DNA from 2 places in the Paenibacillus sp. FSL P2-0136 genome. Region 2 is predicted to be linked to the other one. Evidence: a T-box and tRNA genes for the amino acid it is inferred to sense, from the RefSeq annotation. Region 2 holds a T-box; the other holds one or more tRNA genes.

Region 1 (15,611 bases), 2.7 Mb from region 2:
GACGCAACCTTGCCCTGAACGGCCATGAGATGGCGGCGAGAACCATCGCCTTGTCCAATTATGCCCGCAATTCGATCAACGAGATCGAGGGGCTGTACAGCTTCGGCAAAGAAATTCTCGGAACAGAAGCCACCTTCAATCATGATCCGACGAAGCTGAACATTCATGTAAGGCATCTGGGTATTACCGGTTACGAGACCGAGAACTGGCTCCGGCAGAAGTACAACATCGAAGTTGAACTCAGCGACATGTATAATATTCTTTGCCTGATTACCCCTGGAGATACTAAGGAATCTGTAGATAAGCTGCTTGCGGCGCTGCAGGTGCTCTCAGCGATCCATTACAGCAAGGGTGAGATCTATGAGCTTAAGGTACAGGTGCCGAATATTCCGCAGCTGGCCCTAATCCCGAGAGATGCCTTCTATGCGGATACGCAGCTGATTCCCTTCCGGGAGTCTGCCGGCTACATCATTGCAGAATTCATCTACGTCTATCCGCCGGGAATTCCTATTCTTCTCCCTGGAGAAGTTATTACCCAGGATAATATCGACTATATCATTGACCATGTAGAAATCGGATTGCCCGTCAAAGGACCCGAGGACCGCAGCATTACCAATATAAAAGTAATTGTCGAAGCTGAGCCGATCTCCTAAGGCTTGTCCTATAGCAGTGCGACATACAAAACCCCGATACGTATAGTATCGGGGTTTTGCATGAATGCCTGAAATCTATTCTTGCTGGGCAAGCAGCTCGTTATAAGCTTCTTCAACAGCTTTCCATTCAGTTTCATCTTCAATGTTGTACAGAACCATTTCCTCGTCTTCTTCTTCCATACGAAGGATGATTCCGTCTGCTTCCGGATTCTCGCGCTCAAGCAGCAGGGCGTACAACTTCTCGCCTACGTCGAACGTTTCTACCAGTACCATTTCTACATCTTCGCCCTGCTCGTTCGTCAAGGTCAGCACAAACTCCTCGTGCTCATGGTCGTGATCATGTCCGCAACCGCATGCTTCACCATGTTCATGGCCATGCTCATGTTTGTGATCGCTCATTGTAATACCTCACTTTAATTGAATTATCCTACATTTGGTATCGTAACACGTAAGATAAGGACAGGTCAATTTGCAGGAGAGACTTAATTCTTGGATGAAGCCGTAACTACCTTCTCGGACACAAGAATGTAATCTCCGTTCTTCGACGCCTTCATGAAGAAGCCTACGCTATATTTGCCCGGTTCCTTGAAATCATAGGTGAATTCCGGTGTGGAGAACCAGAAATCCTCATTCTTGGACCCGACAGCATCCTCGAGAATATCCTTCACATTCCCGGCAGGATCGGTGATTGCCACCTTCACGGCAGCGATGCTGTCCTTGAGGCTGTCCACCTGCGTTAGAATCTTCATCTTGAGCTTGCCTGTGTTAACATTGCCGAATACCGTGTCGCCTTTGAAGAGTACGATATGAACATTCGGCTTGAGGATCGTCACTCTGCCCGAGCCGTCCCAGCTGACGATACCCCCGGCCTCCCTGGCGGGAATATAGGTCTTGCCGTCAATCAAATAGCCGCCATCGGCTATTTCCTTTCCATTGCTCCATACTTTGATCTTCTGGTTCACAGCGTCCGCGAACAAATAGGAGCTTCCCATCATGAAAAACACAACCGTGCACAGAGCAATTTTTCTCCATCTCATTGTAAAGCCCCTCCAAATAATTCATGCTGTTAATGTATACTGCTAAGCCTTCGACAAGTTGCGCAGAATTCAGGGATTTATTTCTTTTTGCAGAAGAAAAGAAAAACAAGCCCTTCAGCAACCGGTTTCGGCATGTACAGCAGACCTTAAACGAAGTATTTTCAGAGAAGCCGGAGTCCCCCTTAGCACATAGAAACGGCCGGACTTCAGCGCCTGTAAGACGCCTGTCCGGCCGTTCCCCCTGTTATCTATGCCCGGCTAAAATTGCGGAAGCTGATCCAGATTGTTCGTAGGATCTCCATCTGCATCGCCGCGGATATACATTTCGCCGTCTTTGCCCTTAAATACATTGACCCCTGCGATGCTGCCGGACTGAACCTCCTGAAGTGCCTGCTGATAATCCAGCACGCGTCCGGAGGAGGTCTGGAACCCGGTCAGGTCCCCGTCACCGTTACGTTTGGCGGCAATAAAGCGTTCCCGTTCTTGATTCATCACTTAGGATCGTCTCCTTCGCACTAGAATTAGCCAGCTACCCTGGCCCGATTCTAGCTTGTCCATCGCAGCGAAAGAGTATGTACCCGGCAGATTACAGGGCTTTACTCATTCTTACATGTAGAATCCCGGCATCATAGAAGGGCTCCTTGGAGATCACTTCATAGCCGAGCTTGCGGTAAAAGGGTTCTGCTTGACACTGGGCATCCAGAATGGAAGCCTGCAGACCCAGCTCACGTGCCCGTTCTTCCATAGCCAGCAGCAGAATACGTCCGCATCCCTTAGCGCGGAAGGCCTCCCGAACGGCAATCCGCTGCATCTTGGCAGTGTCCGCTTTATAATAGATCAGCCGGCCGGTTGCAGCCGGCTGCCCGCCCTCCATGAGCAGGAAATGATGCACATGCTCACTGATGGCATCATATTCATCTATTTCCTCTTCTACCGGCACCTTCTGTTCTTCCACAAACACCTTCTTGCGGATCTCCAGCGCCATTTGAAGCTGCTCCTCTGTAGTAACATGTACGATTTCCACTGCCATCTCCCTGGCTCCTCTCTATAGCTCCAATCAATATGGAGCATTATACAGAATTATTAATATCCTGTATAGAGCCTGAGAGCTTCAGGGCAAGGCCGGTGGACAGGGAACCTCCGACCACCTTACTTACGGAGTCTCATAGACCTCCTCGGGAATCGAGCGGTCATACACATCCCGCAGAACCGGCGAGGTCAGGCTATCCCGTGAATTCAGACTCCCGTCCAGTCCGGTCATGTTGTGAACATCCGTATATTCAGGAATCTCCTTGCCTGACGCACATCCGGCGATTCCCAGAAGGAGACATGCTCCAATCCATAAGAGACATACTCTTGCCAACCGCATTGTTGTTAACCTCCTCATCCTTCTCGGCTCTTTACAGCTTTGACGAATCGGGAGGTTCATAAACGAAGATTTACAGATTTACATTGCCCACTACATGGACAAGATACATCATCCCCCCAAGAACTCCGGCAAGGACAAAATACGCGGCCCCATATCTCCAGCGGGTAGCGGCCGGTACTTCATAGTACTTGTCATTGTCATATACCGTGAAGCTGATCTCACAGGTCATCTTCATCTGCAGGCTGGCATCCACATACAGCTGATCGAGCTGCACGACTTTGACTTTTCCGATCAGCGACTGCACCGGCATGGTCGTCGTTCCATAGTAATCCAGGTTATCCCAGCGTACGCCGACAAACTGCTGGCGGTTCAAATCACTGTAGGTGGTGAACGGCAGCTCCCGCTTATGCTCGGGGCCGGGGATCAGATATCCTTGCTCCTGCAGATCCCCGATGGGGATCAGGAAGCTTTTGAGCACAGTATGCATCTGATTCTTCGTCCGCCGGCTGATGTACTTCTTATACATATCATAAGCGAACATTACCCAGATGATGGAGAACAGGATGGATTTCAGATAAATAATTACAGCCAGGCCGCCAACGAGCCCTACCAGCCATAACCAGCGTGTTACCGCCGTGGCAATTCGCCCCCCATCCAGCGGATGGATCGGCAGCAGGTTAATCAAGTTAAGCAAGAACCCGACGTATGCCAGCGAGTATAACAAAGGACTATGATAATAATAAGCCGCTCCGAATACTACAACCGCACCAATACTCCCGAGTATAGGGCCGCCAAAAGCTACATAAGCTTCCTGTCTGGCATCCAGCGGCTGCCGCTTCATCGTAATGAGTGCACCCATAAACGGAATAAACAGAGGCGCGCTCACCGGCAGCCCAATCCGCTTGGCAGCGATCACATGGCCGATCTCATGAACGAACATTAAGGCAACGAAGCCCACCGCGAATTGCCATGGCGAGATCAGGGCATAAGCCCAGATGGATACCATCATGGAGATCAGCGGACCTGCGATTTTCCCGAGCTTGAGCAGAGAGATAATGGCTTTTCCCTTGAGCAGCAGCAGTACCGCCCCGCTTCCCAGCCACCCCCATGCCCCCGAGCTTTTTTTCTCCTGTTTGTTTTCCTGCAATAGTCTCAATCTCCTTTTGATCACTGTGTCGCTTCAATTCCAGGCCAGGATCAGGCACTCCTCTGCTTCCCGTTAGCCCTTACTCTCTACTGTCGCACAGGAGTGCAGTGGATTGCAAATAGACTTACGGTGTTGACAAATCTCCCGGCCTGCGTATATGATATCCAGTAATTAGGATAACCACAATAGCTGCGAAGAGAAAGAGTACCCTGGCAATTCTTCCACAGAGAGCTCCGGATGCTGAAAAGGAGCAAAGAAAACCCTCGGGAATATGGTCTCAGAACTGCGCATCGAAGCCCGCATCGCCGGGACGTAGGCTGCGCCGGAACCCGCATCCGTTACCATGCTAGGGTATACCCGCTTTATTCTGCGGACGTACCTGAAGAGGTGGATGCTGCGAGGCATTGATGAATTTGGGTGGTAACACGTGAGCACAGGCTCTCGTCCCTTTAGGGGATGAGTGCCTTTTTTGCGTTCACATCATTTGAGGAGGAGAGAAATATGACTAACATTTTTATTGGAGGGGCTTGGCCTTATGCCAATGGCTCCCTGCATCTGGGCAGACTCGCCAGCATTCTTCCGGGAGATATTCTGGCCCGCTACCACCGTGCCAAAGGCGACGCTGTGCTCTATGTATCCGGCAGTGACTGTCACGGTACCCCCGTTGCTGTACAGGCGGCGCAGGAGGGTGTAGCCCCGGGTGAATTCGCCAGCCGGTATCATGAGGAGTTCGCCGCTTGCTTCCGCGCCTTGGGCTTCACTTATGACTTGTATACCCGGACCGATCAGGCACATCACCACAATACGGTGCAGGAGCTGTTCCTTAAGCTGCTGGATCACGGGTATCTGTACCAGAAATCGAGTCTCCAGTGTTATTGTGAGCAGGACCAGCGCTTCTTGCCGGACCGTTATGTTCATGGCCTCTGCCCGGTATGCGGACAGCAGGCCCGGGGAGACCAATGCGATTACTGTTCAACGATTCTCGATCCGGTGGATCTGCTGGAGCGCACATGCGCCCTCTGCGGCTCTACGCCTGTGCTGCGCTCTACTCAGCATTACTATCTGTCGCTGTCCAGCTTCCAGCAAGCACTCACAGAATATGCTGATTCCGCGCAGGGCTGGAGAGACAATGCCGTCCGTCTAACCCGCAGATATCTGCAGGAAGGCCTGCAGGACCGCGCAGCAACACGCGATCTGGACTGGGGCGTGGATGTCCCCACCCCAGGCTTCGCAGACAAAAAAATCTATGTCTGGATCGAAGCGGTCAGCGGTTATCTGTCGGCCAGCAAGCAATGGGCCGCCGAGACGGGGGGCCGCTGGGAGGATTTCTGGTCTGTAGCGTCCGCACAAGATAACGATGGGCAGCCGCCTATAACCGCTTACTATGTGCACGGGAAGGACAATATTCCTTTTCACAGCCTGATCTGGCCTGCTATCCTGCTTGGAGCTGAGGAACTGCATCTGCCGGACCGGATCTTCTCTTCTGAATATCTGACCCTGGAAGGGCAGAAATTCTCCACCAGCCGCAACTGGGCGGTCTGGGTGCCTGATATTCTCAGCCGGTATGACCCGGACTCGGTCCGTTATTTCCTGACTGCGAACGGTCCCGAGAAGCGGGATGCCGACTTCTCCTGGAGAGAGTTCATCTATAGCCATAACAGCGAGCTGCTGGGCGCGTTCGGCAATTTCGTCAACCGCAGTCTCGTATTCGTAAATAAGTTCTGGAACGGCAGCGTTCCAGATGGAGTCTTGGATGAAGGATGGGTTAGCAGTCTGGACCAGCTGTATAAGGAAGCAGGAAGGCTGACCCAAGCCGGACACTTCAAGGAAGCCCTGGAATTCATCTTCTCGCATATCCGCCAGGCCAATAAGTATTTCGATCAGCAGCAGCCGTGGCTCCAGATCAAGCATGATCCTGCGGCCGGGGCTAATACGCTGTACACTTGTGTTCAGATTATTGCCAACCTCTCTAATCTGCTGAACCCGTTCATCCCTTTCTCCTGCGAGAAGATTAGAGGCTTCCTGTCCATAGAACAGCCCGTATGGCACCCGGTATCCGTCCTGGCAGAGCAGCCTATATTGGAGCTTGAATTACTGTTTGAGCGGATAGATGTAGAGCGCATAGAGGAGGAAATAGAGCGGATGAAAGACAAAAGCGTCCTGCCTCTCATACCGCTCACGAAAGCAAGCGGCGAAGGCAAGGACGCTCCGGGGTCTTAATATTGATGAATACACAGCGGCTGTCCGCTCTCTGTGATAACTTAGTTCTGGCCGGGGTAACGTGCTCCGGCTGCAATACCTTGCGGGGATATCCGCTCAATCCGGGCGAGATCCTCTGCCGTCAATGTAACCTCAATCGCTCCGAGGTTCTCTTGTAACCGCTCCAGCCGCTTCGTGCCGGGAATCGGTACAATTTGATCTCCTTGTGCTAGAAGCCAGGCCAGGGCTAGCTGTGCCGGGGCGTAGCCTTTCTCGGCCGCCATCTGCCCGATCAGCGAGACGACCTCCAGGTTCCGGGTGAAGTTCTCTCCCTGGAACCGAGGGTAATGGCGGCGGTAATCATCCTCCGGCAGATCATCGAAGCTCTTGATCTGTCCAGTCAGAAAACCGCGGCCCAGCGGGCTATAAGGAACGAAGCCGATGCCCAGCTCCTTGACCAGCGGCAGAATCTCATCCTCCACCTCCCGGCTCCAGAGCGAATACTCTGTCTGCAGGGCGGTCAATGGATGCACCGCATGTGCCCGGCGGATCAGTTCAGGCGAAGCCTCGGATAAGCCGATATAACGGATCTTCCCTTCCTTGACGAGGTCAGCCAGGGTACCGGCGGTTTCCTCAATAGGCGTGTTCGGATCGGGACGGTGCTGATAGTACAGATCGATATAATCTGTGCCGAGATGATAGAGGCTGGCATCTACGGATTTTTTGATATAGGCCGGGTCTCCCTTGGGTCCCTGAGTATGCGTAATGCCGAATTTGGTCGCAATCACAGCCTGATCTCTCCGGCCCTTAAGCGCCCGTCCGAGAAGCCGTTCATTGCCGCCGAAGCGCTGCTGCTCGAAAGCTCCGTAGATATCCGCTGTGTCCAGCAGGGTTACGCCCAGGTCAAGCGCGCCATGAATGGTTCGTACAGACTCTTCATTATCTGGCATCATCATCGTTCCGAGTCCCAAAGCCGATACGATCAGCCCTTCGTTCCCAAGTGTTCTTGTGTGCATATGGTTGCCTCCTCTTGTCCCTGTAATAGATCTTATGAACATGACCTTATTCTAACCGTCCTGCCGTGGAGCAGCCACAGTACGTTCATGCTAGTAAGATCATTACCAGGGAGCAGCAACAGACCTGTAAAAATGCGCCTTCAGATGATTCTCTACTACGTTATGACAGGGGTATAGATACAAATATGCAGACCCGGGTGATCCGCCAGATTGGCCATCGAATTGATATCGTAGACTACAGGCTGGCTCGTGCCAAGACTCTCTATGACCACACGGTTGACCTTCTTGCCTTGAATATTGTGCTGCTTCCACATCTCAGCGAAATCCGCACTGTCCTCCAGGAGCTGATCGACCATCTCCTTGTACCAAGGATCGTGCAGGTTCATGTCATAATAGGTTCTGTACACCCCTACTGAATAGATTGCGAACTCCTCCCAGTTCCGCATCCGGCGGCGCAGCTCCAGATCCAGGAACAGAAGACGCATCATAATGCGCTCTGAAGCAGGCAGACCTCCGAAATCACTAAGCACTTCACTCGCTTTATCATTCCAGGCCAGTAACTCAGACCGCTCATTCGTAATAAAAGACGGATAAGTCAATTGGCGGATAATATTCCGCCACTGCGGATTCAGCTCCGGACTGGCTGTATCTATAGAAGCAAGTGTATCCGGCAAGCCCGGATTCCATAGCTCAAACAGATGCTTACGCTCATCTGCCGACAACCGCAGCGCCTGACTGAGACTCTCCATGACCTCTCTGGAGGCGGTAACCTCCCTGCCCTGCTCCAGCCAAGTATAATAGGTGCTGCTGAGACCAGCCAGAACCGCAACCTCCTCCCGACGCAGCCCCGGTGTTCTGCGCTGACTGTTCGTTTCCTTGATCCCTACAGCTTCAGGCTGCAGACGTTCCCGGCGTGATCTCAGGTAGTCGCCAAGACGCCTAAACCTCGTAATCTCGTAACTCATGAGCTGGGCCTCCTTTCGGCATTACTTTAAATTTTACAATCATGATAGAATTCCACCTTTTATGTTGGTTAAGTAACTTCCAGACAAGCGCCAATATTGTAATTTAATAAAGGTGGGGTGTCGTGGGTTTTTGTCATTGTGGTGGTGTGGGAGAGTTATGATTAAAGGTATCATTTGTATCATAGTAAAAAATATCTTGCCATTCCCTTACGTCCTGTGTTATTATAAATTTCGTTGCAGGACGGTAGCTCAGCGGGAGAGCACTATCTTGACAGGGTAGGGGTCATGGGTTCGAACCCCATCCGTCCTATATATGGAGAGTTTTAAAGAAACGAAGCCGATCATAAGATCGGCTTCGTTTTTCGTTGTTATCATTGCAACAGTTTTAAATTTTTAATTCCATTGCTCCATTGCCAAGAGCTTTCTAGAAGTTTCTCTTTTTCTCATCGGTTCATTCATGGTCAGTGTCTACCCATTAGTGATTTCAAGCTTAAAACTTCTTGCTCTGAGAGGCCAGAGGCTCTAACAATAATGGAAGTTTCCACTCCAAGAGCAAGAAGTTCACGCACCATTGCCTCTGCCTTTTTTCGTTCACCCTCTACTCGCCCTTCTGCTCGTCCCTCAGCTCGCCCCTCAGCCTTAGCCCCATTCATCCGTGATGCCTCATCACGCAAATACTTCATCCGGGCTTCATACTCCATCCTTGTAGCGGCATCCTGACTCAGGAACTCGAGCGTATCCATTGCTTTTTTCAACATCGGTTCATTCATGGTTAGCACCTCCCAATTTGGTTGTTCAACACCCTTTAGGAATAATAACCAGTTAATCAGACCACCAGTTAATGGAACGGCCTGCTCCTCAAGCTTTGTTAATTCCATCACATGAATCTCAAGATCATTGTTAAGAGATATCCCGGTATGATCTTCCCGAAGATGAAACACATTATGATGACGGTCATTCGGCAGACAGGAGTAGTTCAGTATATTGATCGTCACACACTTCTTCAAACACTGATTATATCATGGCAGAACTACTCGTTGTAGACAAGGCCAGCTTTTTGGGCTCCATATACTGCTATTCTGTCCCCTAAGCGCTATGAAACATACAAGAACATGTTTTATCTTTCAGCCCCCCCTCTACCTTAATGTTATCGCCATTCGCTTATCCACCAATACAACGGCGTCTGCTTCACCCTTACCGTTGAACATGGCTGAAATTACATATATTTTCGTGTCATCTTCCGCTTTCGCCACCCACTCTTTCTCCTGCAAATATCGCTTGTTGGTGGCATCGTAAGCATAATCCAGGTTGCGCTCCATCTCCTTCAGATATTGATCGCCATAGATTTGTTTGAAGTCATCCTTAGACATGCCAATTTTAAAACCGCCAGTGGTTTCATATGTATCTTTCGATTCCTCTGCCAGAGTAATCCCTGCCACTTTATCCTCCCGGTACATAATCCTCACGCCAGAGCTATACATGACTGAATTCGCAATATCCTTATCCTCCCCCTTGCCCAATACCTCTTCCACTTCTGCACGGCTCATTCCATACTCAACAACGGCTTTATGATCGTTCACCTTTTGAATGGCTAAGTCTTTGGTGGTTACCCCGTCCTTTGAATCCGCACATGCCGTCAATACGAACAAGAACAACATTACCAGTACCGTTTTTCTCATAATACCCTCCAGATCCTTTTATCTAAAGTTTACCTTGTTAGGAGGAATACGAAACAGTAGCATCCCTGACAGGACTGACCGTAAGCCTCTTTTTTGCATGGTTGCTGACAGATATTTATCAAAACCTGAGATCGCCACCAAGCAAAGCACCCTTCTTTATGAAGATTTGTTGAAACGGTCCTGAATCGATCTTAACTTCCTCCCTTGCATTCTATATAATAGAGGTAGCTTACACACGGAAAGGACTGAACTATGCGCAGATATCAATAGTTGCACCTCACCAATACCATATATATTTAATGGAGGTAACTTATTGATGATTACAGAATTACAAACCGAGAGATTAGTATTAAGACAAATGCGCACCGCCGATTCAGCCAGCCTGTTCCCGATCTGGTCCGATCCTGAAGTCACCCGGTTCATGAATATCAGCAGCTTCACGGATGAGAGTCAGGCCGTGGAAATGATTGAGCTGCTGGGTAAGTTAGCCACCGAGAATCAGGCGATCCGCTATTCCATCACGGAAGCAGAATCCGGCCGGATTATCGGCTCCTGTGGTTTCAATGCGCTGGACTATGACAATGCCAAGACAGAGATCGGTTATGACCTTAGCCGCGAGTGCTGGGGAAAAGGATATGTGCCTGAAGCCCTTCGCGCACTAATAGATTATGCGTTTGATACACTGGGCTTCAATAGAATAGAAGCAAAGGCCCAGCCTGCTAATATCAATTCTATTAAGGTACTGCAGAAATTAAACTTTTCGCTGGAAGGAACACTGAGGCAGAGTGAGCGGTCCAAAGGAAGCTTCATTGATCTGTGTATGTATTCCAGATTAGCTGCAGATTAAGCTAACCTGAACAAGGGCTGACCCAAGCGCTACAGAATGAACTGCGCAGGGTCAGCCTAATTTTATATACCATAAAAAACAAAGCTACCACTGGGGCAGCTCCACTAATTGAATATCCGATGCGGATGTCTTTACGTATTTGAGAATTTCTTTATAGCCCTTCTCTGACAGAAAACACTTTTGCTCGACTCCTCTGTGGTCTTCCCCAAAATAAGCAATATGAAACGTCTTATCCAGCTGGATAATGTTAGAAACCTGAATTAACGTGTTTCTATCTGCTAGAACGAAATTATATCCTGAACTGGCCAGGGTATTAAGCCAATATTTCAGCGTACCTACTGTATAAAAGGTCTGATCGTACGTATGGACAATGATCCGATAGATAGTCCGTTCAAATTCCATAAAAGTTATTTTTTCAATATCGAGTGAGAATACACCAGTGTTTCCCTCTGTGTCTCTAGTAACAGATATCGTGCTCAAAGGGATCAACTCCAATGTTATTTAAGTAACTCTTCAGGAACCTCCGGTTGATTAATGTATAATACACTTGCTGTAACCAACACGATAAGGGCAGCCAAGGCGGACAAACCAGAAGCAAGCTTATACACTACTTTGCGCTGCAAAGCTCTCATTGTCAGATGTTCACCTCCCTTCTAGCTATAATCAGACTGATGGATTGTGCCAAAAAGCTGGCTGCGATAACAGATGAGCCTATAACGATATTGGCAGCTACCAGCAGTAACGCCAAGATTCTCAGCTTAGGCCAGTGCCGCCTCGGAATCCGGGTCTGTCGTTCAATCCCAATGGGCGCCAGCCAGAAAACTATTAACAGACTCGCTGCATTCAATAACATAACGTAGAAGGAGCTAAGCTCCACGAAGGACAGTACTGTGAACAAGCTTACCGTAAACAAGACACAGGCTATACCAGATTTTAGATGGACCCCGCCCGACACCTGACGTAATACGGCAAAGGAGATCAGAATCTGCAGAGCTTCACTTGTCCTGCCCGTCAACAGGGATACTACCAGCGTCAGCCCAATAATAAACACCACATTAAGCACTACGCTAATAGCAAATTTCAGGACAGCGTAGGATGCCGGGTGCTCAGGTACGATATTTTTAATCGTAAATGCCAGCTTGCCGGACATGAATTCAAGCATCTTCCCGCTCCCTCCGGGTGGAATAATATAGAAGGAATACAGTCATCACCAGGAAAATCAAGGCATTTAGCAGAATATCATTATAGTAGAGTAGCACTGAAATCCCTATTACGAAGCCGAAAATCAGCAGAGACAGCAGAATATCCTCTATCTTAAAGCGGAGTTTATCCAGATCGAATGTGAAGCCCTTGCCTTTGCGGTACAGAAACCCGAAGACACCAAACACCATGGCCGCAGTCGCCACCTGTAGAAAATATCCGTTCGCGGTACTACCAATATTCGATATAGATCCGAACATGAGCAGGGTGAGCAGCGTCTGAATCCCGGCAAAAATAGCAAATCCTGATATTGTTGCGATGATGGATAGAATGAGCGGCATCCTCACCACCGCAGCGAAGAAGAAGATAAAAATCAAGATTAAAACAAGTGGTGCAACATTCGACATACCCAGTTCATTGCGTAACAGATAGCTTTGCAGATTGTTCAGCAAGATGACAAATAAAGCCTGCCAGATGTACCATCTCCACTTGAATCTATAGAGAGACATAATCAGATAATAGAGCGCAAGCGTCTCTATCGTTGAGAAAAACATAAAGCCTACAGGTTCCCACGACAAACCATAACACCGCCTGACTAATTTTCGTTCACAAGATTAATTATATATCCCCGCCGCACCTGACGTATACTACTTAATTACAAAATTCGACACTTTTTATCAAATCAAAAAAACATCCGTTGGCCGCTCTGAATCGAGCCTCAACGGATGTTCCTCTGTGTACAGCAGCTTGGCTGTCCGTACTAAATTTCAGACCAAATGACGTTAACCTCCACGGTTCCCTCCTGAGACGCAAGCGGACCGCCAATGATTGACCAGCTCTGCTTATCGTCCTTGGTCTTGCCTTGAATGATCAGGTTCTTGGGATCGATAGTCTTCACGGACTGATCGCCCAGCTTGGAAGCCAGATAATCATCATAGAGCTTCGTTACCGATTCCATACTATCCGTTGTTCTAAAAATCAGCAATGCCGTCTTCTTGCCCTCATTCTCCTCCGCATTCGAAAGAATGGTCTCCGTTACATTCTCCGGCATCGGGAAGTCCTCCGGCAGATATTTTGGCAGGTCCGCAGATCCGGCAGCCGTCTCGTTACTTCCGGCCGTCGCCTCAGGGGTCTGCTCCGGCTCTGTCGTTGGTGCTGGAGTCTGTTCGGCCTCTGTTGTCGGCGCTGGAGTCTGCACAGTCTCTGTTGCCGGTGCAGTGGTCTGCATCGATTCGGTGGACGGCTTATCCTCAGCATTACCGCAGGCACTGAGGGCCAAGAGGGACAACGTCAAGGATAAGGACATTATTAGCTTTTTGGTGTACATCTTCTCACTCCTCGTCAATTCATTGAAAGTTACATGGCCAGTTAGATTCACAGGCTTACCGGATAGTACCCATTTTCTTTTTCCTCAAAACAACGAATAGACAAAAAGAAGCCCGGAAACCAAGGCTCCCGGGTCATTCGTGAATGATGTATAAGTTCAGAATTTATTTATAATACGATGTCGTAAGCGGAACGAAGACCGAGGTTCCATCCTTCACATCTCCGTTGACATACAGGCTGCTTACTCCGGCAATATCCACTTCGATGGTAGTAAGCCCGCTGGCAGGGTCAATGGTCTGCTTCTTCAACACAGTATTGGTGTCGCTGTCTTGTACCGCGAAGTCTTTAATCTCTCCGCCGATCGCGGCTACCTGGAGATAAAGCTTCTGATATTTTTTGTTCGGGTGGAGCATGAATGAAGTGCCTCGGTCACCACTGGCGTTATCGAAGAAGACATCCTTGTAATCCTTGTCCTTGAAGACCGTCTTGCCCGGATCTTTGGTGTGATACATGTCGTCAAAACCTGTAGCGATTGGTACGCCCGCTGTCTGCTCCCCCAGAGATATGGTGTTGGTTGCAGCATCGAACTTAACGGTAACTCCCAGCAGATCGGATACGGAACGGACCGGCAGATACGTTGTGTCCTTATAGGAAATTGGGGCAACCACCGCACCGCTGCCATTCTTAAGCTGTACGGGCTGGCCGTTCATCTTGAATTTGATGCTTGGATTGAGATATGCCTTGATCTCCTGCAGGTTGGCTCCGGCGTACACACCTGTGCCCATTCCTCCAAGTACGGCAAATGCAGTCAGTGCAGCAGTCATCTTCTTCTTCATTCGATCATACTCCTCTCCATTTATAACAAATTTGAATATTCCTTATTGGGAGTATAATAAATCCTGCCATCAGATGCAATCATTCAGAACTCATCTCTCCGGTGAGCCGCTTCGTAACGTTCGCGTATCTCCAGATTTTTGGAGTGATTGTACAAATCCAGCGCAATGATTCCCCTGCGGGCAAGCTTCACCACCAGCACAAATAAATATATCCCCATTCCCAGACAACTCAACCAGAGTAAAAGAGCAAAAATACTGAACCCTCCAGCGAGCAAGGACCCAAAACCTGTCATATACACAGCTTACATCCCCCATTCAAAATGATATAAGATCTATATCCTAATCATAACAAGTTTGGCACGTTTGTGTAAGGAATGCAAAGTTCTATTAAATTTCACTGTAGAAATAATCCAATTTTGCTATACTGGCTAAGTATGATTAAACATTTGGGGGAAATTACTGATGTACGAAAAATTATCCAAAATGACTTTAGCTTTTGCTCTTTTAGCTTCACCTGTGATATTGAGCGGATGTGGCGGGTCTGCTGAGATTACTCAAGCCGAAACGGCGACTCCTTCTGCTGCTCCGACTGCTTCTCCTACTCCAGCGCCAGAGCTGAAGAACTTCTCAGTGAAAGATAAGACGCAGGAATACCTAGAGAACTTCGGTACTAATTCATGGAATATTGAGTCGTCCAAAGAAATTGCCAATAACATCCGGATTAAGGCCCGGGAGGATAAAGAGAATACCTTCACTTACCTGGAGATTGCTGACTCTATTGAGAAAAATGATGTGCAAAATGTAAAGAAGCTTTTCACAAAAATTGGTGGAGTTCTACCTGCTTCCGTTGCCAGCCGCTACCCGGATCCCACACCTACACCCGATGAAACGGATGTACCCTCTGGCGGAGATACGGATATGACCTACCTAGAAGCAGATCAGGAGTTTGGATCGAGAGGACTTAATTTAGCGAAAAGCTATCTGGAAAAGGAGATTACCCAAGAAATTAAAGATGATATTTCAGCATATTTTCTCAGTAGCGTGGATTTTATAATTAAGGAAAATCAAAGCAAATACAAGGAAATGGCTAATGCCATTCAAAAGGATGACAAGGCAACTGTTGAAAAGCTATACGCTGAGCTGCTGCCGTTATACCAAGGGATACCTAGTTCAGCCACATCTGCAGCCGCTACGCCAGCGCCAGCAAAGGACGAAGTCATACATCTCAAAGGGAAAAAGGACCAGGCTACAGAGTTCTTCTATTTGAACAGCGGGATCGCCATAATTGAGGCAACAGACAACGGGGATTCTAACTTTGTGATCTATATGTACGATGA
Region 2 (15,611 bases):
TGCCAAAAACAGCATACATTTGGCGGGTTCTGCCCGTCCCTCCTACGCAGTCCCCCTGGGAGGGAACATGTGCTTACGGCTGCACATCATTCCGGTAAGACAGACGGTTGCGGCCAAGCTTCTTGGACTCCAGCAGGAGCTGGTCGGCGTAGACATACCCTTTTTCCATAGAGGTCTTCTGATCCGGGTCTGCCTTATAGTAAAAGAGTCCGAAGGATGCCGAATAGGGCACGCGTATGATCTGCTCCTCGAATTCTGCACTTACGGTGTGACCGTGAAGGCTGTCCAGAATCTCCTGAATCTGCGTTCTGCACTCCTCGAAGGTCTTGCCCCTTAGGAAGAGCGTGAACTCTTCCCCGCCGCTGCGGAACAGAACATCCTGTTCCTGCAGATGCTTCTGCAGCGTCTTGGCAAAATGAACAATGACCCGGTCACCAACGGCGTGGTTGTAGCTGTCATTGATTTTTTTGAACCGGTCGATATCCGCCACTACAATCCCGATGTACTCCCCGCCCTGGTTCAGCTCCTTCATCATCTTGTCCATATGCGCCCGGTTATAGGTTCCGGTCAGGAAGTCGCGGTAAGCCATCTGCTCGAATTTGTCGCGTTCATACTTGTGCTGGGCACTCTGCGACTTGGAATAGAACGAGATACTGACTACATAGTTGAGCAGGAACAGGGCGATCAGCATCTCCCATTTCTCCATTTGCAGCAGCCGCAGCAGCAGAGCATTACTAAGAGCCACCTTGCTGAAATCCAGCAGATTCCGGCTTCGGAACAGTAGGTTCCTCGCTTCCCGGCGTGTCTTGATATCTCCCGACAAGGCAAAGGTCAGCACCAGGAAGGTGGAGGACAGCAGGGTGGTAACGCAGACCACGAGCAGGAACAACAGCCAGTATCCGAGAGGAAGCTTGTCCGCCAGGGGAGAGAGCGCCGTATACAGATAGTACGCAGCAGAGCCGCCCAGTGTGAACGAACCGATATTGTAGAAGGTATCCAGGAACTCTCCGGGATCGGCGGTTTTTGTTTTCTTTTTATAGAAATATACGATGAACCGGTATACAGTCTCGAACAGGAGCGTGCCGAGCGGACCGGCAAAAATCCCGAAGGAGGAGGTATAGCTGATGGCATAATCGATTGTTGAGTTCCCGCTCCGGGTCACAATCCGCAATTGAAAGTAGATGCTGGAGAAGATAGTGTATAGCAGTAATGCTTTTATATAGGTAGCGTCCAGGACTACAGCATGCGCGGGAATGAAGGCTATAGCCAGGGATGCGACAAATAGAAAAAGGTCAAATACCCTCGCTTTTGACATGTCGGAAATTTCCTTTCAGGATTTATACCGATTATACCCGAAAAGATGATTCTTGATTAAAAGATATTTTTGAAATTTGCAGGGAATGATCATATATCCCTTTCCGCCTGCCCGCAGCCTACATATACTATTCTGATTAGGGTGGAGCAGACTGCTCCTGTACCTAAATACATCTATAGCCGGGGAGAGGAATGCATGAAGATATTGCTGGTCACCTACTGGGGCCTCACCAATATGGGCGGAATTTGGACGTATATGAAGCAGCTGGCCGACAAGCTGGGCGAGCAGGGCCATTCCGTTACACTGATGGGCAGCCATGTGGAGAACAATACATTGTATTTGCTCAACCGGACGGAGTCTTTTGATAAAAAAGCCTTCTATTCGCTGCTGCTGCCCCAGCTTGATATCGGCCGGTTCCCCTCGCTGCATCTGGAGCATGGCATCTTCAGCTTTGAGCTGGGGCGTTACGTATTCGAGGGCGGCGCCGCTGTGCTGGGGCTGGAGGAATATGATGTCATTCATGCCCAGGACCCTATAGCCACATATGCACTGCGGCGGATCATGCGCCGTCCTGTTCCGCTGGTCGCAAGTGTTCATGGGGCATTGACCAAGGAGACCTACTATGAGTACAAAGGACTTGAGCCCGGACTGACCCGGGAGGCCTATGAGCAGCGGCCGATCTGGAGCTACTTCCGTAGGCTTGAGACACTGGGTGCCCAGGCGGCTGACCAGATTCTGGTCTCTTCGGAGTGGATCGGACAGCTTACGCAGAGCCTGGGGGTCAGCCCGGACCGTATTCATACCTTGCCGTACGGGTTGGACCTGCATCAATATGCAGCCAGGGCCGCAGAGACGCCGCCGCTTCAATTTGCAGAAGGAATCCCTGTAATCATGTATGCCGGACGTCTTGAATATATTAAAGGCGTCCATGTGCTGATAGAGGCGCTAGGCATTCTGGAGCAGCGCTGTCAGCGGTGGATCTGTGCGGTGGCCGGAATCGGCAGCCTCCTGGAGGAGCTCATGGAGCAGGCCCGCCTGCTGGGTATCGCCGGGAAGGTCCATTTCACCGGGAAATTGAACAATATTCCGGCTGCACTCCGGGCTGCCGACATCTATGTGCAGCCCTCACTCCAGGATACGCAGCCTTTCTCGGTTACAGAAGCGCAGCTTGCCGGGATCGCGCCGATTGTCGCCGGAACCGCAGGCATGCCGGAGATGGTCCGGCAGGGAGAGACGGGCTGGATTGTTCCTCCCGGAGATGCCGCTCAGCTCGCCCTGCAGATGGAGCAGCTGCTGGGGGATGAGGGACTGAGAAGACGCACCGGCCTCCAGGCTAAGCGCTGGGCAGAGCAGACCCGTTCGCTGGATGTCATGGCTGCGGGTACGCTGCATGTATACCAGAGAGCGGTCAATCTGCGGGCGGGCCGGCCGGGAATTCCGGATCACCTCCGGTTTGGGGAAGAACCGGGCGCGGGTGCGCTGCCGGCAGCTTTTCATCCGGCAGATGTGCTTAACGAGGGTGATCCGGGGAATCCGCTTGCCGTAACGATGCGTGTCAAGCTTCCGCAGCACTACTCTATTCCTGATGCACGTACGGCCCTTCCTCCCCTGGCATAGGCGCTGTCCGCAATTGAAGCGGCAAAGTTGTCATGCCTGCCTGATTGAAGCATATACATGAGGGGAGTAACATTTTGGGCTTATACTCTGGGCTTGTCTCAGGGATAGATTATGCCAAGAAGGAGGACATTTCCCGTGTTTGACCAGTCCCATGGCTTGCGGTTTGATATTTATGAACGCATTCACCTTTCGGAAGAGCTTCCGGGAATAGCAGAGCTGGAGGAAGTCGAGCTGGTTCCCGACATCCAGGTCATCCAGCGGGAGGACCGGGCCGAGCTGCACGGACAACTGCTGCTCACCGGACTCTACCGGGGGGAGGATGACCTTACACAGCGTCTGGAGCATGCAATTCCTGTTGAAATCACTGTTCCGCTGACCCGGGTCAGCTCACTTGATGACATAGGGGTGGAGATCGAGAATTTCGATATTGATCTGCTGACGATGCGAACCGTCAACATTACCGGAGTGCTCTCGCTACGCGGAATCGGAAGTGCAGATGTACAGCCGGCCTGGCAGCAGGAGGAATACACGGTAGCGTATTCGCCGGAGGCAGGAGACAGCAGGGCGGCTGAGGAGATAATCCGCAATCCCGAGAATGATACCCTGTATGAGAATTCGCTCTGGACCTATGGCGAAGGGACTGCAGAGGGCTCTGCGGAAGATCAGAACTCCGCTGCTCCGGCTGAGGCAGCAGCTGAGCCGCTGTACGCGGAAGATACTTCTTACAGCCAGCCCGCGGCCTATCTCTCCACACCCCTGAAGGACAAGGAACCCAGAGTAAGGACCCATAGCCTGGATACGGCTTCTTCGGCAGGCAGCAAGCCGGCGGCTGATAAGGCCTCCGCTCACTTCCTCACCTCCAGAGAGAAGACGGCACCAGCGGCTGTGAACGGCTCGGTTCAGGAGGACACCACGCTTCAGACAGGCACCGCTGCCTTGAACACTGTGGATCATTGGGGCAATGCGAAGCTTCATGCCGTGTCGCAGCCGGAGCCGGTGTTTACCTCCGCTGCCAACGATGCTGCTGCGCTGTTTGAAGGGAACGAAGGAGGGGAGGCGGCAGAGGAGATCCAGGCCACAGACAATGAAGTCTTCCTGTCTGCGGAATCTTTGTCTCCCCAGGAGGAGAAGCAGGATCTCAAGGTTGCCCTTGGCAGCAAAAAAGAACCGGGAGCCGCCGAGCAGGAGCCGCTCACCTTCTCCTCGCTGCTCAGCGCAAGCCGCGCCAACAGAGAGCAGGAGGAGCTGCTCTCGGGCAATATAGACTCTGTAGCGCAGGCTGTTCCTGAGGCAGGCAATGATACAGCGTGGAAGAGCCGGTTCATCGGCGGGATGGGCGGGACAGAGCTGTTCCGCAAGGTACGGCTCTGCATCGTGCAGCGGGAAGAGACGCTGGATACCATAGCCGAGAAATACCAGCTAAGCACCCGGGAGCTGACTATGTATAACCGGCTGTCCGGTCAGATTGTAGAAGAGGGACAGGTATTATACATTCCTTGAGATTGACGCTGTGCGGAGAATTCAGGCTTAACAGGAACAGCCCTTGCCTTACGGATGGGGCTGTTCCTGTTTCTTTGTTGTATAGGAAATTATGATTCTCTTCTGTTGTAGATAAGTGTTTTTTACTTGTGCCCTGAATGTATGCGGAAAACAGCATACATTTGCTGGCGCGCGGGCATGTGCCCCGAATGTATGCGGAAAACAGCATACATTGTGCTGGCACGCAGGCATATGGCCCGAATGTATGCGGAAAACAGCATACATTGTGCTGGCGCGCAGGCATATGTCCCGAATGTATGCGGAAAACAGCATACATTTGCTGGCGCGCAGGCATATGTCCCGAATGTATGCGGAAAACAGCATACATTTGCTGGCACGCAGGCATATGTCCCGAATGTATGCGGAAAACAGCATACATTTTGCTGGCGCGCAGGTAAGCCGTTTCCACTTCCCAAGCGTTTTTTATTATGCGGCCTGTATATACGATCTCCGCTTCTGGTTTACAAACCGTTCAGCCGGGGGTAATAGTCACTACCGGCCTACATACATTACACATTCAGGCAGCTATGCGCTGGTACACTACTTCTGGAAGGATGATATATCACATGAAGAGAAAAGTGGCAGCCACTGCGGCCGCACTAAGCTTGACGCTCACAGTCTCGGCCGGTGTCTACGCCGCCAGTAATCTGCAGGAGATCAAGGCGCTCCTGAACAACAAAATCGGGATCGTCGTGAACGGCCAGGCGTACACGCCCAAAGACGGCAACGGCAAAACCCTCGCCCCGATTACCTATAACGGCATCACTTATCTGCCTGTACGCTCCATCGGCGAAGCGCTGAACACTGCTGTTACTTACGATGCTTCAACCAGCCGGGTCATCATCGGTGATGCTGCAGCTCCGGCTGTCTCCTCCGGCGGCTCGTCCACTGGAACACCAGCAGATTCTGTGAAGCGGCCGAAGAGCCTGCCGGCGGATTTCCCGCTTCCGGCGGACGCGAAGATATTTGATCTGATCGAAGGCTCGGCGACCGGTAAGCCGTCCGCAACCTTCAGCTACCGTACGAAGCAGAGCCTGGAGACGCTCGGCAATACGTACAAGGACTATTTTGTGCAAAAAGGAGCTACCTCCAAGTCTGAGGAAGTCTCCGCCTCAGCCTTCTCGATTATTGATGCCGGAAGCACATTCTCTGTTACGCTGGATGGCGCTCCCGGAACGGGCAGCCATCAGGGCTTCAATGTGGTTCAAGTGATCTGGAGCGGGGAGTAGGCATCAATGTACGTCTGCTGCGCGCCCTTTGTGTATATGCTGGTTGACTAGGGATAACACTGAATGTATTATTGAACTAAGTAATAACTAGCATAAAGACTGGGAACGGGAAGAGTAGGCGGTCAGCCCTTCAGAGAGCGGGATTATCATTGGTGTGAATTCCCGCAGGATGCAGCCCCCGAAGTCGCCCCGGAGTTGCCCTTCTGAGCTTGTCTTCATCATGAAGACGGGTTAGGATGCGGCCGGTTGCAGCCGTTACCCTGCATGAGTGTCGCGCTAAGCTTCAGGAACCTGTAAGGGAACTTAAGGCAGTGGTTTATTTTTTATTGGCGCGAAACAAAGGTGGTACCGCGAAAGAATGGCCTTTCGTCCTTTGAGACGAAGGGCCTTTTTGTATTCTCAGAAACCGCTAGCTACTCAATACATTTAACAGTGGAGGGTTCACAATGGCTGATAACAACAATGCGGCAGCAGAGCTGCCGAACCAGCAGGAAGCGGCAGAAGCTACCGCTTCAGCTAATCACAAGCAGAGCGACATGCCGACTACATATGATCCGGGAGCGGCAGAGAAGAAATGGTATGCGTACTGGATGGAGAAGGGCTTCTTCGAAGCCGGCAAGCGGCCGGATGCAGAGCCTTACAGCATCGTGATTCCGCCGCCGAATGTAACAGGAATGCTGCATATCGGACATGCGCTGGATTTCACGCTTCAGGATGTGCTGATCCGCACCAAGCGGATGCAGGGATATGATACCCTGTGGCTGCCGGGTACGGACCATGCAGGGATTGCTACACAGACCAAGGTAGAGCAGAAGCTGCGCCAGCAGGGAATCTCCCGCCATGATCTGGGACGCGAGAAGTTCCTGGAGCAGGTGTGGGCCTGGAAAGACCAGTATGCAGAGACTATTCATGACCAGTGGGCCAAGATGGGCCTGTCCCTCGATTACTCCCGCGAACGCTTTACCTTTGATGATGGAATGAAGAAGGCGGTAAGCAAGGTATTTGTGGAGCTGTACCAGAAGGGCCTGATCTATCGCGGCAAGCGGATTATTAACTGGGACCCGGCTGCCCGTACAGCGCTGTCAGATATCGAGGTTGAATACAAGGAAGTGAACGGGCATCTGTACCATCTGCGTTATCCGCTGAAGGATGGCAGCGGCCATATCACGGTGGCTACCACGCGGCCCGAGACGATGCTGGGCGATACAGCGGTAGCGGTACATCCGGAGGATGAGCGCTATAAGGATCTGATCGGTAAGACGCTGATTCTGCCGATTACCTTACGTGAGATTCCGGTTATTGCCGATGAATACGTAGATAAGGATTTCGGCAGCGGTGCAGTTAAGATTACACCGGCGCATGATCCGAACGACTTCGAGATGGGAGTCCGCCATAACCTTCCGCAGATCAACGTAATGGATGAAGGCGGAGTGATGAATGAGGAAGCGGGCGCTTACCAGGGAATGGACCGCAGCGACTGCCGTAAGGCCATCGTAGCCGACCTGAAGGAGCAAGGCGTGCTGATCTCCATTGAGGATCATGTACACCAGGTTGGGCACAGTGAGCGTTCCGGGGCCGTAGTAGAGCCTTATCTGTCCACCCAGTGGTTCGTCAAAATGCAGCCGCTGGCAGAAGCAGCCATCGCTGCACAGAAGGACGGTGACGGGGTCCATTTCGTGCCGGACCGCTTCGAGAAGACGTACCTGAACTGGATCGAGAATGTCCGCGACTGGTGTATCTCCCGCCAACTGTGGTGGGGCCACCGTATTCCGGCCTGGTACTCTGAATCCACCGGGGAGCTTGTAGTTGCACATGATGAAGAAGAAGCACGCCGCATCAGCGGGCTGTCCGACCTGAAGCAGGATGAGGATGTTCTGGATACCTGGTTCAGCTCGAACCTCTGGCCGTTCGCTACCTTAGGCTGGCCTGATCAGGACAGCAGCGACTATCAGCGTTACTATCCGAACAATGTACTGGTTACCGGCTACGATATCATCTACTTCTGGGTAGCGCGCATGATTTTCTCAGCCATGGAATTCACTGGCCAGAAGCCGTTCTCCGATGTGCTGATGCACGGACTCGTACGCGATGCCGAAGGACGCAAGATGTCCAAGTCTCTGGGCAACGGTATTGATCCGCTGGATGTTATCGAGCAGTACGGCGCTGACGCCATGCGCTATATGATTACTACCGGCAGTACAGCGGGCCAGGATCTGCGGTTCCGTATGGAAAAGGTAGAGCAGGCGCGTAATTTTGCCAACAAGATCTGGAATGCCTCCCGGTTCGCGCTGATGAATCTGGAAGGCGTAGCCTTTGAAGATATTGACATTACAGGTGAGCTTGGCACAGCGGACCGCTGGATTCTGCACCGCCTGAACGAAACTTCCCGCGATATTACGCGTCTAATTGACTCGTACGAGTTCGGCGAGACCGGACGCCTGCTCTACAACTTCATCTGGGATGATCTGTGTGACTGGTATATTGAATTCGCCAAGCTCTCGTTATACGGAGCGGACGCAGCTGCCAAGGCCAAGACTCAGTCTGTTCTGGCTTACGTGCTGGACCGCACACTGCGGCTGATTCACCCGTTCATGCCGTTCATTACGGAGGAGATCTGGCAGCATCTGCCGCATCAGGGCGAATCCATCACCTTGGCCGAGTGGCCGAAGTACGATGCGGCGCTTGAGAATCCGCAGGCAGTATCAGAGATGAACCTGCTGATGGATATTATCCGGGCCGTTCGCGGTATCCGTGCGGAAGTGAATGCGCCAATGAGCAAGAAGGTCGAGCTGATTATCAAGGCCGGCAGCCAGGACACCCTGGACATTATTTCCCGCAACGACAATTACATCGGGCGCTTCTGCAACACCTCTTCCTTCGAAGCAGGCCTTGCGCCGCAGACGCCGGATAAAATGATGTCCGCCGTGGTTACCGGAGCGGAGCTGCTTCTGCCGCTGTCCGGTCTGATTGATATCGATCAGGAGATTATTCGTCTCGAAAAAGAAGTTCAGACCCTGAACAGCGAAGTGGAGCGTGTGGAGAAGAAGCTCAGTAATCAGGGCTTTGTGGCCAAAGCTCCGGTGAAAGTCATCGAAGAGGAACGGGCGAAGCAGGCGGATTATTCCGACAGACGCGAGAAGGTGCTGGCCCGTATTGCAGAACTGAGAGGATAACAGACATGGAAGAGATCACCCGGAGCGGCGCTGCCACTCCCTTAAGTTCTTATACAGAAGCCGTAGACTGGATCAACAGCCTGATTCCTTTTGGAATCCGGCCGGGTCTGGAGCGGATAGAGCTGCTAATGGAGAAGCTCGGACATCCGCACCGGAAGCTTAAGTTCATTCATGTGGCGGGGACCAACGGCAAGGGCTCGACCTGCGCCTTTTTGACCTCGGCCCTTATTCAGAGCGGATATTCGGTGGGGACCTTCACCTCTCCTTATATCACGAAGTTCACGAACCGGTTCCAGTACAACGGGACGGATATTCCTGAGGAGACGCTGCTTGCGCTTGCCAATCAGCTGCGTCCGCTGGTCCAGGAGATTGCGGGCACTGAGCTAGGCTCACCGACCATGTTCGAGGTGGCGACGGCGCTCGCGATTCTCTATTACGGCGAAGTCTGTTATCCCGATGTAGTCGTATGGGAGACGGGGCTTGGGGGAAGGCTGGATGTAACGAATATCGTTACTCCGGTTGTGTCGGTCATTACCAATGTGGGACATGACCATACCGATGTGCTGGGAGATACGCTTACGCTGATTGCCGGCGAGAAAGCCGGGATTATTAAGCCGGGCGTTCCTGTAGTCAGCTGTGTAAGCCAGCCCGAGGCTGTAGCTGTATTGAAGGCCAAGGCGGCGGCTACCCGCTCGACACTCTATTTAGCGGGAGAAGATTTCAGCTATAGTAATGTTGAGCAGAGAGACGGCTGCCAGCACTTTACCTTCAATGGGCCATTCCGCGGGCTTGAGCTGGATATTGCTATGAAAGGCGAGCACCAGCTGGAGAATGCGGCCGGGGCCATGATGACGCTTGAGGTGCTGCGGCAGTATATGGCCTTCATGCTGGAGGACGAGGATGTGCTGGAGGGCTTCCGGGGCACATTCTGGGCCGGAAGACTGGAGGAAGTGAGCGTCTCGCCCAGAATTATTCTGGACGGCGCGCACAATCCGGAAGGGGCTGAGAGCCTTGCGAAGAGCCTTCCGCAGTTCCAGCCTTACGGTAAATTAAATTTGCTCATGGGGATGCTGGCAAATAAGCATCACGAGTCGTATCTCAAGCATATACTGCCTATAGTGGATACGCTCATCCTGACCGAACCGGATTTCCGTAAGAAAATGGACGCGGAAGATCTGCAGGCGATCGCAGAAAGTCTGCGGAGTAAATATGCCAAGGAAAACTTGGAAATCATAGTAGAACGTAATTGGGGCCAAGCGCTGCTGAAGCTGCAGACGATCACAGCGGACGATGACCTTGCAGTTGTGTCCGGAACGCTGTATTTGATTTCTGATGTGCGCAGTACGCTTTTACGGCAACCCGATTCTGAAAAAGGCTGGTGACGAACTGTTGGATACTACTGAACGTGTGCATTTTATAGGGATCGGCGGCTATGGTATGAGCGCGATTGCCCGGGTGATGCTGGAGATGGGATATACAGTTACAGGCTCTGACGTAGCTGCCCAGGAGTTAACGGAGAAATTGATTGCCAAAGGTGCCAAGGTCTTCATCGGGCATACGGCGGAGCAGGTAAAAGGCGCGGATCTGGTCGTCTATTCCACGGCGCTTGCCGCGGATAATGTGGAATGGGTGGAAGCGGAGCGTTTGAAAATTCCGATTCTGCACCGCTCGCAGATGCTGGCCCGGCTGCTGAATGAACGCAAGGGCGTTGCGGTGGCAGGAGCGCACGGCAAGACTACCACCTCTTCCATGATTGCTCTGGTGATGGAAGACTGCGGCGTGGACCCTACCTACATTATCGGCGGGGAGATTATGAATGTCGGCACGAATGCCAAAGCGGGACAAGGGGAATTCGTCGTGGCAGAAGCCGATGAGAGTGACGGCTCGTTCCTGCAATACCATCCTTGGCTGGGAATCGTTACGAACATAGAAGCTGACCATCTGGAGAACTACGGCGGCGACTTCGGCAAGCTGAAGGATGCTTATGTTCAGTTCATGAATCAGCTGCGCGAGGACGGGACAGCTATCGTATGTGCGGATGATGAGAATCTGAAATCCCTGCTGCCTAAGGTAAAAGGTACAGTGATCAGCTATGGGATCGAATCAGAGACGGCTGATTATACAGCGACTGATATTGTTCTCGGCGACCGGCAGGTATCCTATACGATGAACCATGGAACTGAGGTGCTAGGCCGGATTGAGCTCTCTATTCCGGGACAATACAATCTGTATAACTCCATGGCGGCAGTGATTTCTTGTCTGAAATCGGGCATTGCCTTTGAAGCCATTGCGGCTGCGATTGTGAAGTTCCATGGCGCCAAACGGCGCTTCCAGGTGCTGGGCGAGGTTGACGAGATTCTCGTCATTGATGATTATGCGCATCATCCCACAGAGATTCAGGCTACGATCAGCGCCGCCAAGGCAACCGGCAAACGCATTATCGCCGTGTTCCAGCCGCAGCGCTACACGCGTACCTTCTTCCTGCTGGATGCGTTCAGCCGTGCGTTCAGCGAGGCGGACGAAGTGATTATTACCGATATCTACTCCCCTGCGGGTGAGAAGCAGATTGAGGGCGTCACCTCCGCCAAGCTGGTAGAGCTGATCGTACAGAACAGCAACGCCGGTGCGCGGCATCTGCCGACGAAGGAAGCTGTGCTGGCAGATCTGCAGAACCGGATCGCTCCCGGTGATCTGGTCATCACCATGGGTGCAGGCGATATCTGGAAGGTCGGTTATGCGCTGGCAGACAGCCTGAAGAACCGGTAAGATAGCATCGCATTGATTACAGAAACGGCTCTACATTCCTTTAATAGGGAGTGTAGGGCCGTTTTTTGCATACGAAGTTACTATATTCCCCATAGAATCGCAGGATTGAGCGCCAGCTCGGCAGCGGGGAAGGAACTGCGTGGTCAAGCACCCGAACTTGGGTAATAGATCCTAGATGTCCCGGGCAGTCCAGGGCGAATTGATCATTGGAGAGTAGGAGAAGAGGCCATGAAGGAATCGTTGCTATTCATTTCCGCAGAGAATCCATATCCGCAGGATAGCGGGGGCAAGCTGAGAACAGGCAATATTCTGAAGCTTCTGCTCGCCAAATATGAGGTAGAGCTTATCACCTATGCCAATCCCCGGAAGACAGGGATGCCGGAGGGACTTCCGTCACTTACAGTGCATGAAGTAGAGCGTACGGTCAGCTACCGCAGAGCGCTTCTCCGTTCCCTCTATACCTGGCGGAACTGCTCGTATATGAGCCATGTTGATGTGGACATGAAGGCCAAGATTATAGAGCTCTGCAGCCGGAATTCCTACGGTCATGTATTTATTTCGCACAGCCTGCTGGGCTGCTGCATCGACATTGTACAGCGCTGCTTGCCTGACATTGTGATCATTACCGATGCGCATAATTTCGAGAGCGGACTGTCTGCACAGCTGGCAGGCGGTAAAAAGGGGATCGCCAAGGCCTACTATTTCCTTAATGCTATATGGACGCGCAGGGATGAGCTGAAGCTGATGGACAAGACCCATCTGCTGCTGACTACTTCGGAAGAGGATGCTCTGGCCTTCAAGGCACTGGCTCCAAGCCGGTCGCAGAAGGTTCATGTCATTCCCAATTTCATACGCATGGAGGATTACCGGACCAAGACGTTGCTGTCCAAGGAGCAGTGGATTATTCTTCCGGGTAATATGAACTACTTCCCTAATATTAACGCAGCCCTCTACTTCTACCGTGAGGTATATCCTCTGGTTAAGGCGAGGGTACCGGACATTAAGTGGTATATTGTCGGACGGGATGTGCATCCGGAGGTAGCGGCACTGGCCTTGAAGGATTCCTCTATCGTCATCACCGGGTATGTGGACAGTGTGGCGGATTATATACGCAAGGCGCAGGTGGTCGTAGCTCCGCTCCTGGAAGGCAGCGGGACAAGGCTGAAAATTCTGGAAGCCTGGGCGCTGAGGACTCCTGTCGTATCCAGTTCCAAGGGGGCAGAAGGGCTGCTCTATGAGCATTCGCAGAATATTATGATTGCCGATGACCCGGTTTCCTTTGCCGATAGTGTGACACTGCTGCTTCAGGATCATGAAAGAGGAGTAGTGCTTGCGGACCGTGCATACGAGATTCTGCTGGCGAATTATGAGGCGCAAAGTGTCAAGGATAAGCTGCTTCGTCTGGTCTGAAGGGATGTGGAAGGTGAAAAAATTATTTTTCCCCATAAATCGACAACCTTCTCAGGGGGATTGCGTTACTATAGATCTACATCGAAAGTTTCACATTTCTGGGCTGGATGTCATCCGGCCTTTTTTGTTTCGTACATATTCATACACATTTACATAGAACCAAGGAGCTATAGCCATGAGAGAGAGAATGCTGTTCCTTTCTGCCCGTAATCACACACCGGGAGACCGGGAAGGAGACATCAGAACAGAGAATTTCCTTAATATGCTGCTGGAGCGGTTTGATATTGATCTGCTGGAGTATTGCTACCACCGCCGCGAGACGCAGATTCTGCGCAGTCCTGCCCTGACCGTGCATCAGGTGAAGCGGCCTGCGTCCACCCGCAGAAGCCTGCTGTTTCCGCTGAACAGGCTCCGCAAGGATGCCTCGATGATCGGCAATGACAAGTCGCTGCGGGCGGTAATAACCGAGATGTGCAGCCAGCATGCCTACAGCCATGTGTTTGTCTCATATGCCATGCTCGGCAATGGGCTGGATCTGGTCGCCTCGCTGCTTCCCGGGGCTGTTATCGTCACCGACGCCCGCCGTGCCGGTGGCATACGGGTGCAGAGCCGGGCGGCTGGCAAGCGGGGAATAAGTACAGGCTACCGCAAGCTGAATGATGCGCTGATCCGCCGCGAAGAGCGCCGGTTAATGAACAAGACCAGCCTGCTGCTGGCTGCTTCAGAAGATGAGGCGCTGTCCTTTAAGGCGCTATCCTTTGCCGATGCAGGCAAGGTGCATGTTGTTCCGCCGTACATTAATCTGAGTGCCCCCCCTTATGCAGCTGCGGGAGATACTGCCAAGGATAACTCCATCGTTCTGCACTGGAACATGTATTCCACTGACGGCAAGAATGCAGCGCTGCTGTTCTTCAAGAAGGTATATCCGCTGATTCGGGCGGCGGTGCCGGATATCCGCTGCTGCATTATTAGCAGAGAGGTGCACGCAGAGGTCGCAGCTGCCGTCCGGAAGGACTCTTCTATTTTAATTATTAGTGAAGCTATACAGACAGCCGATTATATCCGCAGGGCAAGAGCTGTGGTTGCCTCATGCTGCGAGGACTGCGGCGCTCAAAGCAGCATTCTGGAGGCCTGGGCCCTCCGCACGCCGGTGGTCAGCAGCCTGAAGGGCTCGGAGGAGCTGCTCTGCGAGCCGGGACGGAATATCCTGCTGGCAGGAACGACGGCTGACACTGCGGATCATCTGATCAGGCTGCTGACCACGCCGGAGCTTGGCTCCATTATTGCAGATCAGGCCTACCGGACACTGAGCAGGCATTATGCAGCAGACGGCGTGAAGGCGAAGCTGCTTAGTCTGGTGTAAATATATTAAAATAGCATATCTCTCTCGCATCTTTCATATCTTTCAGTATAGAACTGAAGATCGCGAGGTGAGGGTATTGAATAACGGAAGAATGACATTCCGCTTCGACGGGAACCAGGGAAGACAGCGGACAGAGACGGCAGAGCGCCGGGCAGTGAACGAAACCGGTGTGGTTCTGGAGAATAAGGACACTGACAAGGTGCAGCGCGGGGAAATTAAGCCATCCTCCTATTCCAAGGCTGATGAATATATTGTGGATCTGGAGAAGGTGGAGTTGCCCCGGCCTGTAGAGGCAGCTTACTTGAAGCCCCCGGGCTCCGGCCGCCGGAAACCGAAAGCTCCTGAGGATAACTATGATTTGGGGCTGTATTCTGTTGTCCGTCCTGCTTCTGCAAGGCATCTATGGGAACAGAGTGAAGATTCGGAGGATCAATCCTTCTATGGAGGGGTAGATGAAGAAGGTCTGCATTCAGCAGATGAGTACTACCCGCTGTATGAAGATAACCGTGAATCCGCTACAGACAGTCATGATCCATCCGGAGCTCAAGGGAATAGCTACGGCGGCTCTTATCATACCCGCCGTCCCTCGTATTGGTGGAAGTTCGCACTGTCCATCACTGGAGCGCTGGGAACGGGAATTCTGCTCGGATACGCAGCCCTGTCGTTCATCACAGGAGGGACGGGGGAGACTGCTAAAGCTCCCGGCAATGCAGCGGTTAAGACAGGGATTACTCAAGGGCAGAAGGCGGCAAACAGCGGTAACGCGTCAGACATTACGGGCGTGCCTCCTGAGCAGACGGGAGAAGCGGTGAGCACGCAGATTCCGGTTCAGGTTGCGCCGCAGAGCTATTATCTGCTGCAATATGGCGTCTTCAGTACACCGGCAGGAGCGGAGCAGGCCCGGCAGGAGCTGCTGACCGCCGGCCTTGCCGCAGGTCTTGACCCGGCAGACGGCAACCGTGTATACGCCGGATTGTCTCCTGACCGTGAGCAGGCCAAGCTGCTCAGCAATGGCCTTAAGGGGCAGGGCATCGAGCTGTACGTGAGAGAAGTGGCCCTGCCAGCGGTGAACCAGGTCCGCTATACCGGAACGGCGGCGGCGGTGGACAGCTACTTCAAGCTTAGCAGCCAGCTGTTAAGCGAGCTCAGCAGCTTGTCTGCTTCCCTGCTTGGCGGGGTGGACAGCGGGAACGCTGGCG

The links. A T-box is a leader RNA that pairs with one kind of tRNA and senses whether it is charged. The one in region 2 lies ahead of NYE26_RS23600 (valine--tRNA ligase), so its partner is inferred to be a tRNA-Val.
Region 1: it has a tRNA-Val gene. The T-box ahead of NYE26_RS23600 (valine--tRNA ligase) is inferred to sense a tRNA for this amino acid. The anticodon was not compared.

The regions. Positions count from the first base shown of each region.
Region 1 is NZ_CP150244.1:2,817,225-2,832,835, reverse strand. Features, by position in the region: gene NYE26_RS11700 (aminotransferase class I/II-fold pyridoxal phosphate-dependent enzyme) at 1-653, shown strand, start outside; gene NYE26_RS11695 (DUF1292 domain-containing protein) at 729-1,052, opposite strand; gene NYE26_RS11690 (copper amine oxidase) at 1,136-1,690, opposite strand; gene NYE26_RS11685 (DUF3892 domain-containing protein) at 1,949-2,185, opposite strand; gene NYE26_RS11680 (GNAT family N-acetyltransferase) at 2,277-2,720, opposite strand; gene NYE26_RS11675 (hypothetical protein) at 2,844-3,059, opposite strand; gene NYE26_RS11670 (site-2 protease family protein) at 3,130-4,206, opposite strand; gene metG (methionine--tRNA ligase) at 4,708-6,426, shown strand; gene NYE26_RS11660 (aldo/keto reductase) at 6,468-7,421, opposite strand; gene NYE26_RS11655 (helix-turn-helix transcriptional regulator) at 7,577-8,386, opposite strand; tRNA gene NYE26_RS11650 (tRNA-Val) at 8,625-8,696, shown strand; partial or broken gene NYE26_RS11645 (Rpn family recombination-promoting nuclease/putative transposase) at 8,848-9,399, opposite strand; gene NYE26_RS11640 (hypothetical protein) at 9,523-10,065, opposite strand; gene NYE26_RS11635 (GNAT family protein) at 10,382-10,912, shown strand; gene NYE26_RS11630 (LytTR family transcriptional regulator DNA-binding domain-containing protein) at 10,997-11,392, opposite strand; gene NYE26_RS11625 (accessory gene regulator B family protein) at 11,547-12,074, opposite strand; gene NYE26_RS11620 (hypothetical protein) at 12,067-12,690, opposite strand; gene NYE26_RS11615 (hypothetical protein) at 12,873-13,439, opposite strand; gene NYE26_RS11610 (stalk domain-containing protein) at 13,603-14,274, opposite strand; gene NYE26_RS11605 (hypothetical protein) at 14,358-14,492, opposite strand; gene NYE26_RS11600 (hypothetical protein) at 14,737-15,611, shown strand, end outside.
Region 2 is NZ_CP150244.1:5,558,404-5,574,014, reverse strand. Features, by position in the region: gene NYE26_RS23620 (GGDEF domain-containing protein) at 74-1,315, opposite strand; gene NYE26_RS23615 (glycosyltransferase family 4 protein) at 1,511-2,932, shown strand; gene NYE26_RS23610 (LysM peptidoglycan-binding domain-containing protein) at 3,068-4,432, shown strand; gene NYE26_RS23605 (stalk domain-containing protein) at 5,038-5,700, shown strand; T-box leader at 5,793-6,077, shown strand; gene NYE26_RS23600 (valine--tRNA ligase) at 6,237-8,873, shown strand; gene NYE26_RS23595 (folylpolyglutamate synthase/dihydrofolate synthase family protein) at 8,879-10,255, shown strand; gene murC (UDP-N-acetylmuramate--L-alanine ligase) at 10,263-11,639, shown strand; gene NYE26_RS23585 (glycosyltransferase family 4 protein) at 11,868-13,049, shown strand; gene NYE26_RS23580 (glycosyltransferase) at 13,225-14,412, shown strand; gene NYE26_RS23575 (SPOR domain-containing protein) at 14,489-15,611, shown strand, end outside.